DNA from 2 places in the Bradyrhizobium sp. JHI2711 genome. Region 2 is predicted to be linked to the other one. Evidence: riboswitches for the same ligand, from Rfam matches in the RefSeq annotation. Region 2 holds a riboswitch; the other holds the start of a gene.
What was found. A riboswitch is a leader RNA that binds a small molecule or an ion and turns the genes downstream of it on or off. The one in region 2 is predicted to bind S-adenosylmethionine.
Positions count from the first base shown of each region.

Region 1: linked by a shared signal. The riboswitch ahead of metX (homoserine O-acetyltransferase MetX) and the one ahead of ACTEK7_RS16060 (O-succinylhomoserine sulfhydrylase) in region 2 are both predicted to bind S-adenosylmethionine.

Region 1 covers NZ_JBPZPT010000002.1:926,529-931,652, reverse strand. Annotated here, with positions in the region: gene ACTEK7_RS16925 (alpha/beta fold hydrolase) at 177-1,040, shown strand; gene metW (methionine biosynthesis protein MetW) at 1,157-1,819, opposite strand; gene metX (homoserine O-acetyltransferase MetX) at 1,822-3,024, opposite strand; SAM riboswitch at 3,119-3,198, opposite strand; gene ACTEK7_RS16910 (chorismate mutase) at 3,355-4,203, shown strand; gene hisC (histidinol-phosphate transaminase) at 4,238-5,124, shown strand, end outside.
Region 2 covers NZ_JBPZPT010000002.1:760,169-765,292, forward strand. Annotated here, with positions in the region: gene ACTEK7_RS16060 (O-succinylhomoserine sulfhydrylase) at 49-1,236, opposite strand; SAM riboswitch at 1,313-1,392, opposite strand; gene ACTEK7_RS16065 (2'-deoxycytidine 5'-triphosphate deaminase) at 1,473-2,609, shown strand; gene ACTEK7_RS16070 (PAS domain-containing protein) at 2,715-3,128, shown strand; gene ACTEK7_RS16075 (hypothetical protein) at 3,234-4,286, shown strand; gene ACTEK7_RS16080 (MATE family efflux transporter) at 4,652-5,124, shown strand, end outside.

The sequences.
Region 1 (5,124 bases), 170 kb from region 2:
CGTGCAATGGCCGACATCCGTTTGGCCGTTAAGCCGCCCGATGTGGCGAGAAAAAGACGCAACGCCCGCGAATGGCTGCAATGATTTTGTGTTCGTGCTCGGCGCTGCTGCCGCATTGCCGACAACAGAATTAACTGCGATCCTCGAACACGGCTTGAAACAGAGGGAAACGGTTAATGCCCCACGCCACGACCAGGGACGGCGTCCGCATCTATTTCGAGGAGGCGGGCCAGGGAACGCCGATACTTTTTCTGCACGAGTTCGCGGCCGACTACACCAATTGGGAGCCGCAGATGCGCTACTTCTCGCGTGGCCATCGCTGCATCACCTATTCGGCGCGCGGCTACACGCCATCGGACGTGCCTGACGGCGAGGTCTACACCTACACGCATTTCTACACCGATGCGCTTGCGGTGCTCGATCATCTCGGCATCGAGCGCGCGCATCTCGTCGGTCTTTCGATGGGTGCCTATTCCTCGCTGCAGATCGGGTTGAGCGCGCCGCAGCGCGCACTGTCGATGACGCTCGCCGGCGTCGGCTCCGGCTCGGAACTCGAGAACCTCGACGATTGGCGCAAGCAGTGTCGCGCCAATGCCGAGCAGTTCGAGACGCTGGGCTCGGTGGAGGTCGCGAAAGTGACGCGCGAGGCGCCGAGCCGGATTCCGTTCCTGGTGAAGGATCCACGCGGGCATGCCGATTTCTACGCCGCACTGGCGCGGCACGATGCCATGGGATCGGCGCGCACCATGCGCGGATTCCAGGGCGGCCGTCCCTCGATCTACACGATGACGGACGCGATCAGAGGCGCGGCAACACCCGCGCTGATCATCTGCGGCGACGAGGACGAGCCTTGCGTGGGCGCCAGCCTGTTCCTGAAGAAGCACCTGCCCGCGGCGGGGCTCGCGATGTTTCCGAAGTCCGGCCACGTGCTGAACCTGGAGGAGCCCGCGCTGTTCAACGAGAGTGTCGAGCGGTTCGTGACGCTGGTGGAAGCAGGACGTTGGCCGGTGCGGGACCCGCGGTCGCTGGTTTCCCACTAGCTGTCATTCCGGGATGCGCCGAAGGCGCAGGCCCGGAATCCATCGGGCTGCAGGCGCTGTTGGACGATGGATTCCGGGCTCGATGCTTCGCATCGCCCCGGAATGACGGAGAGAAACTACTTCCCCCCGCCGCGGCTCAGCAAGAACACCGCCTGCTCGCCGAACATGTTCCACACCCACCAGGGCAGGTTCAGCGGCACCGGGCGGCCGTAGAGATCGAGCGCGACCGAGCGCTCCATCTTGACGTTGATCTCGTCGCAGAGCTGCACGAAATCCTTGATGGTGCAGAAATGGATGTTGGCGGTGTCGTACCAGGTCGCCGGCAGATTCTCCGTGCGCGGCATGTGGCCGCCGATCAGGAGCTGGAGCCGCATCTTCCAGAAGCCGAAATTCGGGAACGAGACGATGGCGCGGCGGCCGATGCGCAGCAGGTTCTCCAGCACGACCTTCGGCTGCCGCGTCGCCTGCAGCGTCTGCGACAGGATCACGTAGTCGAAGGCATCGTCGGGATAGTTGACGAGATCGGTGTCGGCATCGCCCTGCACCACCGCGAGCCCCTTGGCGACGCAGCGGTTGACGCCCTCGCGCGACAATTCGATGCCGCGGCCGTCGATGCCGCGGGTCTCAAGCAGCTGAAGCAGATCGCCGTCGCCGCAGCCGACGTCGAGCACCTTCGAGCCCGGCTTGACCATCTCGGCGACCAGCCGATGATCGGCGCGATAATCACCGGACGGCCTGGCCGCAACGCCGTCCAGCGGCAGCACTTCCTGCACGGACATCGCTAACGGTCCTCGAGGTTGAGCCCGCGGGCCTTGCCTGCCGATTGCAGGAAGGCCCGGGAGATGTCGAAGAATTCGGGCACGTCGAGCAGGAAGGCGTCGTGGCCGCGATCAGTCTCGATCTCGGCGAAGGACACCCGCGCGCTCGAGGCGTTCAGCGCGTGCACCAGTGCGCGCGATTCCGAGGTCGGAAACAGCCAGTCACTGGTGAAGGAGACCACACAGAAGCGGGTCTCGATGCCGGCGAAGGCCTTGGCCAGCACGCCGCCGTGGTCGGCGGCGATGTCGAAATAGTCCATCGCCCGCGTCAGGTAGAGATAGGAATTGGCGTCGAAGCGCTCGACGAAGGACGAGCCCTGGTAGCGCAGATAGGATTCGACCTGGAAATCGGCGTCGAACGAGAAGGTCGGCAGCTCGCGGTCCTGCATGCGCCGGCCGAACTTGCGGTGCAGCGCCGCGTCCGAGAGATAGGTGATGTGCGCAGCCATCCGCGCCACCGCGAGCCCGCGATGCGGATGGATCCCGCGATCGGCATAGCCGCCGCCATGCCAGTCGGGGTCGGCCATCACGGCCTGGCGGCCGAGCTCGTGGAAGGCGATGTTCTGCGCCGAGTGCCGCGTCGCGCAGGCGATCGCCAGCGCGGAGTACACGCGCTCCGGATAGGCGGCGGTCCATTGCAGCACCTGCATGCCGCCCATCGAGCCGCCGACGACGGCAAACAGCGTGTCGATGCCGAGCCGGTCGATCAGCATCGCCTGCGCGCGCACCATGTCCGGAATGGTGATGACGGGGAAGTCCAGGCCCCAGACCTTGCCGGTGGCGGGATTGATCGACGCCGGCCCGGTCGAGCCCATGCAGCCGCCGATCACGTTGGAGCAGATGATGAAGTAGTGCTTGGGATCGATGGGGCGGCCGGGGCCGACCAGCGTCTCCCACCAGCCCGGCTTGCCGGTGACCGGATGCACGTTGGCGACATGCTGATCGCCGGTCAACGCATGACAGATCAGCACGGCGTTGGAGCGATCGGCATTGAGCTCGCCATAGGTCTGGTAGGCGATCTGGAACGGGGAGAGATCGACGCCGCAATCGAGCCGCAGCGGCTGCTCGGTGCCGAAATGCGCAACCAGCGAGCTTGGATGATCCACCTCGTGCGACCGCTCGTCGGCGCTGATCGCAGGACTCGGTATCGACTTGACGCTACCCATCTCGGACATCGACCTCGTTTGCGACTGGCTGCTCGACCGCGCCGCTGACATCAGGCCATGAAAAACCCGGCCTGAACGATAGGTTCGGCCGGGATCGGAAGCGTCCCCGGCCTGTTTAGCGAGTTTTTTAACGTGGCTGCAAGCCGGCCGGCTCAAATGACCACGGAACGGGCAAAAGCTACCGTCTTGGGCGGTTTTCGTCAAGTCGCGGCCCGGATCGCCCCAATTCGCCTCTGCCGCGACGCCCGCAAAGCACGTCATTTCTCTTTGCTTTCGCCGCCCCGACTGCCTAATCAGGATATCCCCCACCGGAACGATCGACGACCAGACATGTCCCAACGTCCGCCCGCGCCACCATCGCTGCAGGAACTGCGCAAGGAGATCGACGCGATCGACGAGGGCATGCATCGCCTCCTCATGCAGCGCGGCGAGATCATCGATCGCCTGATCCAGGTGAAGCAGACCCAGGAGGTCGGCTCGGCGTTCCGTCCCGCGCGCGAGGCTGCCATGATGCGCGAGATCGTGCAGCGTCATCGCGGCATCCTGCCGCTCGACACGGTCGAGAGCATCTGGCGCGTCATCATCTCGACCTTCACTTACGTACAGGCGCCGTTCTCGGTGCATGCCGACATCTCGGCCAGCGAGGCGGCGATGCGCGATTCCGTGCGCTTCAATTTCGGCTTCACAGTGCCTTACGTCGCGCATTTCAGCGCACAGGCCGCGGTCGAGGCGGTAGCGAAATCCAAGGGTGATCTGGCAATGGTCTCGGCGACCTCGAGCCGCACGCCATGGTGGCTGGAGCTGGAAGCGGACGGCGCACCGAAGATCATCGCACGGATGCCTTTCATCGAGCGCGCCGACCATCCGGCCGCCTTGCCGGTGTTCGCGATCTCGCGCGTTGCGGACAGCGCCCTGGTGACGGAGGTCGAGACGTTCAGCGTGCGCGTCTCCGGATGGAACGCCGAGGTCGCCCGCGCGCTGTCGCCGCTCGCCGAGATCGTGGCCGTGCCCGATACCGCCTTCGACGGCGCGGCGCTGCTGGTCTCGGTCACCGGCGCGACCAGCATCGACAAGATCAGGGCTGCCCTGATCGAGGCGGGGGCCTCGGTGCGCTCTGTGGCCCTCGTCGGCAGCCACGCAACGCGCTATACGGTGCCCCCGACCGGGCCGAAATCGTAAAATCGCGAGCAGCCCAGCCTATCCGGAGTCCAAGATGTCCCGCCCCGTGCCGAATCCCGGCATTCTCGATATTGCGCCCTACACGCCCGGCAAGAGCCCGGTGCCGGAGCCGGGCCGCAAGGTGTTCAAACTCTCCGCCAACGAGACGCCGTTCGGGCCCTCGCCCAAGGCGATCGAAGCCTTCAAGCGCGTGGCAGATCATCTGGAGGACTACCCGGAAGGCACCTCGCGCGTGCTGCGCGAGGCGATCGGCCGCTCGTTCGGCCTCGATCCCAACCGCATCATCTGCGGCGCCGGCTCGGACGAGATCCTCAATCTGCTCGCGCACACCTATCTCAGCCAGGGCGACGAGGCGATCTCGACGACACACGGCTTCCTGGTCTACCCGATCGCGACCATGGGGAACGGGGCCAAGAACGTGGTCGCGCCCGAAACCAACTTCACTGCCGACGTCGACGCCATTCTCAAAGCCGTGACGCCGCGGACAAAACTGGTCTGGCTCGCCAACCCCAACAACCCGACCGGCACCTATCTTCCGTTCGACGAGGTCAAGCGGCTGCGCGCCGGCCTGCCCTCGCACGTGCTGCTGGTGCTGGACGCCGCCTATTGCGACTACGTCTCGCGCAACGACTATGAGATGGGAATCGAGCTCGTCGCCACCACCGAGAACACGGTGGTGACGCACACCTTCTCCAAGATCCACGGTCTTGCCGCGCTGCGCATCGGCTGGATGTTCGGGCCCGAGCACGTCATCGACGCGGTCAATCGCATCCGCGGTCCCTTCAACGTGTCGACGCCGGCGATGTATGCCGCGGTCGCCGCGATCGAGGATACCGCGCATCAGGCGATGTCGAAGCAGTTCACCGAGACCTGGCGCAACTGGCTCACCGAGGAGATCGGCAAGCTCGGGCTGAAGGTGAC
Region 2 (5,124 bases):
AGGTGGATTACGCCTTCGGCTAATCCACCCTACGAGACCTCGCTTCCCTCACGCCTTCTCCAGCGCCGCGGTGAGATCCTCGATCAGGTCATCCGCGTGCTCGAGCCCCGCCGAGAAGCGGATAAATCCCTCGCTGATGCCGAGCGCGGCGCGGTCTTCCGGCTTGAGGCGCTGATGCGTCGTCGTCGCCGGATGCGTGACGAGGCTCTTGGCGTCGCCGAGATTGTTGGAGATCTTGGCGAGCTTCAATTCGTTGAGCACACGGAACGCCGCCGCCTTGCCGCCCTTCACCTCGAAGCCGACCAGCGTCGAGCCGCCGCGCATCTGCTTCTTCACCAGCGCCGCCTGCGGATGATCGGCGCGGCCGGGATAAACCAGCCGCGAAATCTTCGGATGGCTCGCCAGCACCTCGGCGACGCGCGCGGCCGTGTCGGTCTGCGCGCGCACGCGCACGCCCAGCGTCTCCAGGCCCTTGAGCAGGACCCAGGCATTGAACGGCGAAATCGACGGGCCGGTCTGGCGCATGAAATTGTGGATGTGCTCGGCGATGAAGGCTTCGGAGGACAGGATGATGCCGCCGAGACAGCGGCCCTGGCCGTCGATGTGCTTGGTCGCAGAGTAGACGACGACGTCGGCGCCGAGCGCGAGCGGGCTCTGCCAGATCGGGGTTGCAAACACGTTGTCGACGACGAGCCGCGCGCCGCCCTTGTGCGCGATCTCGGCGATCGAAGGGATGTCGAGCACGTCCAGCGTCGGGTTGGTCGGGCTCTCCAGGAAGAACGTCTTGGTGTTGGGCCTCAGCGCCCGCTGCCACTGGTCGAGATCGAGCCCATCGACCAGCGTGGCCTCGATGCCGTAGCGCGGCAACAGGTCCTGGATGACGTAGAGGCAGGAGCCGAACAGCGCACGGGAGGCGACCACGTGATCGCCGGCCTTGAGCGGCGCCAGGATCGCGGTCGTCACCGCCGCCATGCCGGTTGCCGCCGAGCGCGCGGCCTCGGCGCCTTCGAGCTCGATCATGCGGCGCTCGAACATTGCAATCGTCGGGTTGGAATAGCGCGAATAGATGAAGCCGGGATCTTCGCCCTTGAAGCGCGCCTCGCACTCCTCCGCGCTGGCGTAGACATAGCCTTGCGTCAGGAACAGCGCCTCCGAGGTCTCGCCATATTGCGAGCGCAGGGTGCCGGAATGGACCAGGCGGGTTTCGGGGCGATAAGTGGCAGACGACTTCGACATAGGACCCTCTCCGACATGACCGTCGAGGCGAAAACGGTCACAAAAAAACCGGCCTGGATATCTCCACGGGCCGGGATCACAGAGGTCCCCGGCCTGTTTAGCGACTTATTTAACGTGGCTGCAAGCCGGCCGGCTCAAATCACCACGGGATAAGTGATGCTCATATTCCGCAATGCCCTTTCCGTCAAGGCGTCCATCGGATAGCCGTAAAAGACTTGTATTTCCGGCATGTCCGGATGCATTCGACCCTTGATGAGGACCCCCGGTTGACGTTCACGGTCGCCGCCGACGCCAATGGTATCCTGCCCGACCGCATGATTGCGGCGATGGCGGAAGAAGGTCTCATCCTGCCCGCCTACGACTTCGTCGAGAGCCAGATCCAGCCGGCGAGCCTCGATCTGCGCCTTGGCGACATCGCCTATCGGGTCCGCGCCAGCTTCCTCCCCGGGCCCGGTGCCACCGTGGCCGAGCGCATCGACGAGCTGAAGCTGCACGAGTTCAGCCTCGCCGACGGCGCGGTGCTTGAGACCAACTGCGTCTACATCGTGCCGTTGCTCGAGAGCCTCGCGCTGCCGCCGGAGATCGTCGCTGCCGCCAATCCGAAGAGCTCGACCGGCCGGCTCGACGTCTTCACCCGCGTGATCGCCGACGGCACCCGTCGCTTCGACATGATCGGCGCCGGCTATCACGGCCCGCTCTATGCCGAGATCAGCCCGAAGACGTTTCCGGTGCTGGTGCGCGAGGGCTCGCGTCTCAGCCAGGTGCGCTTCCGCACCGGCGATGCCATCCTCAATGCCGACGAGCTCGATGCGCTGCACGCCAGCGAGCGTCTCGTCGACATCGACGATGCCGATCTCTCCGGCGGCGTTGCCGTCTCGGTCGATCTCTCCGGCGAGAAGGCGAGCGGCTTCGTCGGCTACCGCGCCAAGCGCCACACCGGCGTCGTCGATGTCGACCGCCGCGCGGGCTACGCGGTGGAGGATTTCTGGGAGCCGATCTCGGCGCGCCCCGACGGCAGCCTGATCCTCGACCCCGGCGAGTTCTATATCCTCGCCTCCAAGGAAGCGGTGCAGGTGCCGCCCGATTACGCCGCTGAGATGGTGCCGTTCGATCCCCTGGTCGGCGAATTCCGCGTGCACTATGCCGGCTTTTTCGATCCCGGTTTCGGCTATGCCGGCGCTGGCGGGCTGGGATCGCGCGCCGTGCTGGAGGTGCGCTCGCGCGAGGTGCCGTTCATCCTCGAGCACGGCCAGATCGTCGGCCGCCTCGTCTACGAGAAGATGCTGGCCCGCCCCGACGCGATGTACGGCCAGCGCATCGGTTCCAACTACCAGGCGCAAGGCCTCAAGCTCTCGAAGCATTTTCGGGTGTAGCCCGATCCTGTAGCCCGGATGGAGCGCAAGCGTAATCCGGGAAGGTCTCACTTGTGGCGCGATCCCGGATTACGCTTTGCTCCATCCGGGCTACAAGGTGGTGACATGATTGAGCCATCCCAACTCGACGCACAGATCATCAACGACGTCGCGGACGCGCTGATCTATTCCGATCGCTCCGGCACGATCACACGCTGGAATCGCGCATCGACCGCGCTGTTCGGCTTCACGGCCGACGAAGCGCTCGGCCAGAACCTCGATCTGATCATTCCCGAACATCTTCGCGCCGCGCACTGGAAAGGCTTCGACGCCGCGCTCGCGAGCGGCACCATGAAGCTTGCGGGCAAGCCGACGCTGACCCGCGCGCTGCACAAGAGCGGGCGCAAGCTCTACATCGAGATGACCTTCGCATTGGTGCGAGACAACGATGGCGCGGTGCAGGGATCGGTGGCGATGGCTCGCGACGTCACGGAGCGCGTTGAGCGCGAACGGGCGGCCAAGGCGGCGCAAAATTCGTGATGCGGAATTGACGGAAAGCCGCGCAGGGAGGCCTGCACGCGCGTCATGTTGCCTGTCACCGGCGGCGGTGACACACTCGATCAAAACCATGATCAGGGAGCGAACATGACCACCGCACCAGACCTCGCGCGGGAAGCGCAATGGAAGCGCTGGCGTGCGATCGCCGATCTCTATCACGCCTGTTTCACCGGGCTGATCCTCACCGTCGTCACGCGCCGCGGCACGGCGGATGCCGCAGAATTCGTCTTCCGCGTGTTTCGTCGGCAGCAGCAGGAGCGTTTCCTGCCGGGGCTCAGGAAGCTCGGGATCGACCATCTGCCGCCGGCGGTCGCGGCTGCGCAATACCACTATCTCTCCAACTGGATCGGCGGCGTGCATGTCGAATACATGTACGAGAGCGACACCAAGGCTTGGATCCGCTATCCGCCGCCGCGCTGGATCTGGAAGGGCATCGCGATCTGTGGTGTGCCGGGCGAAGTCTCCCGCGCCATGCTGCGCGGCTGGCACGCCAACAACGGAGTTGCGCTCGGCGATCTCAGGCTCGGCTTCGTCTGCACCAAGCAGAGCGTCGACGGCCAGGACGGGCTCGAAGGCTATTACCATCTTTACGACCATCCGCTCGAGCTCGACGAGCGCCTGGTGTTCGCGCGGCACCTGGAGGCGCCTTTGTTCGATGCGACGACGGCGCCCGCATTGCCGGTCGCGAGCTGGCCAAGACCGCGGCTGGAAAAGGCCTATCGCAATTACGCGATGGAATATGTCCGCACTGCCGCGCCCGTGATGGTGCAGCTGTTCGGTCCGGAGGATGCCCGCTATCTGCTGCACCTCACCGGCAAGCTGATCGGCATGCAATATTTCGACGAGGTCGCCGCGGCGCTGGCGACGACCCGCGGCGGCGCGCGAGAATTCGCATCGTTCCTGAACGCGCTGCTCGCCGCGCAGGATGATGCGGCCGAGATGACGCAATCGGAAGGCACGTTCGAGATCCGGCAGCAGAGCTGGAAGCTGATGGACGACGTCGCCGATTATCATCGCGCCTGCGCCAAGGTGCTGGAGGGATTGTTTGAGGGTCTCGCCGCAGGCTGCGGACGGCATATCGGCGTGCAGATGCGCACCGCGGTAGGCGGGCGCCCGCCGCTGGTGTGGACCATCGGTTAGGCGACGGCCGCAACGGACTTCACCTCGCCCCGCTTGCAGGGAGAGGTCGGATTGCATCGAAGATGCAATCCGGGTGAGGGGGAGTCTCCGCGAGTCCAGCTCTCGCCGTCTTCGCGGATAGAGCCCCTCACCCCGACGCTCTCGGCGCGAGCAAGGCTCGTCGCGGCCCCGTAAGAACGGGGAGAGGGAGAAGAACGAATTCCACCGCTTGAAATGCGCTGCCGCAGGGCACGCCTGCATCGGGCGCAGGCAGAATCGGAGCACGCCGTGCTAACACGCCTCAGCCGCGCCATTCGCGCGAACGACGCCATTGGCACACCAAGTGATTGCTGCGCTGCAAACGGCGCCTGCGCCCGGGAGAGGACATGTCCGACATCGCCGAAATCCCGGTCGATGAGCAAGAGCGCCCACTGCCGCCGCCTCCGCCGCCGATCAGAAGCGCCCTGACCGAGGGGCCGATTCTGCGCACGCTGCTGTCGCTCGCCTGGCCGAACGCGATCGGTCTGTCGGCCGGCATTTGCGTGGTGATCGCCGAGACCTCCTATGTCGGCCGGCTCGGCGTCGAGGCGCTGGCGGCGATGGCGCTGGTGTTTCCGACGATCATTCTGACCATGACGATGTCCGGCGGCGCCATGGGCGGCGCGGTGGCCTCGGCCATCGCGCGTGCGCTCGGCGCCGGCAATCGCGAGCGCGCCGGCATATTGGCCGTGCACGCGATGCTCATCGGCATCAGCTTCGGATTCGTCTTCATGCTGGGCATGTTGATCTTCGGGCCGAGGCTGCTCGAGATGCTCGGCGGCCGCGGCGATGTGCTGACGCATGCGATCGCCTACACGCA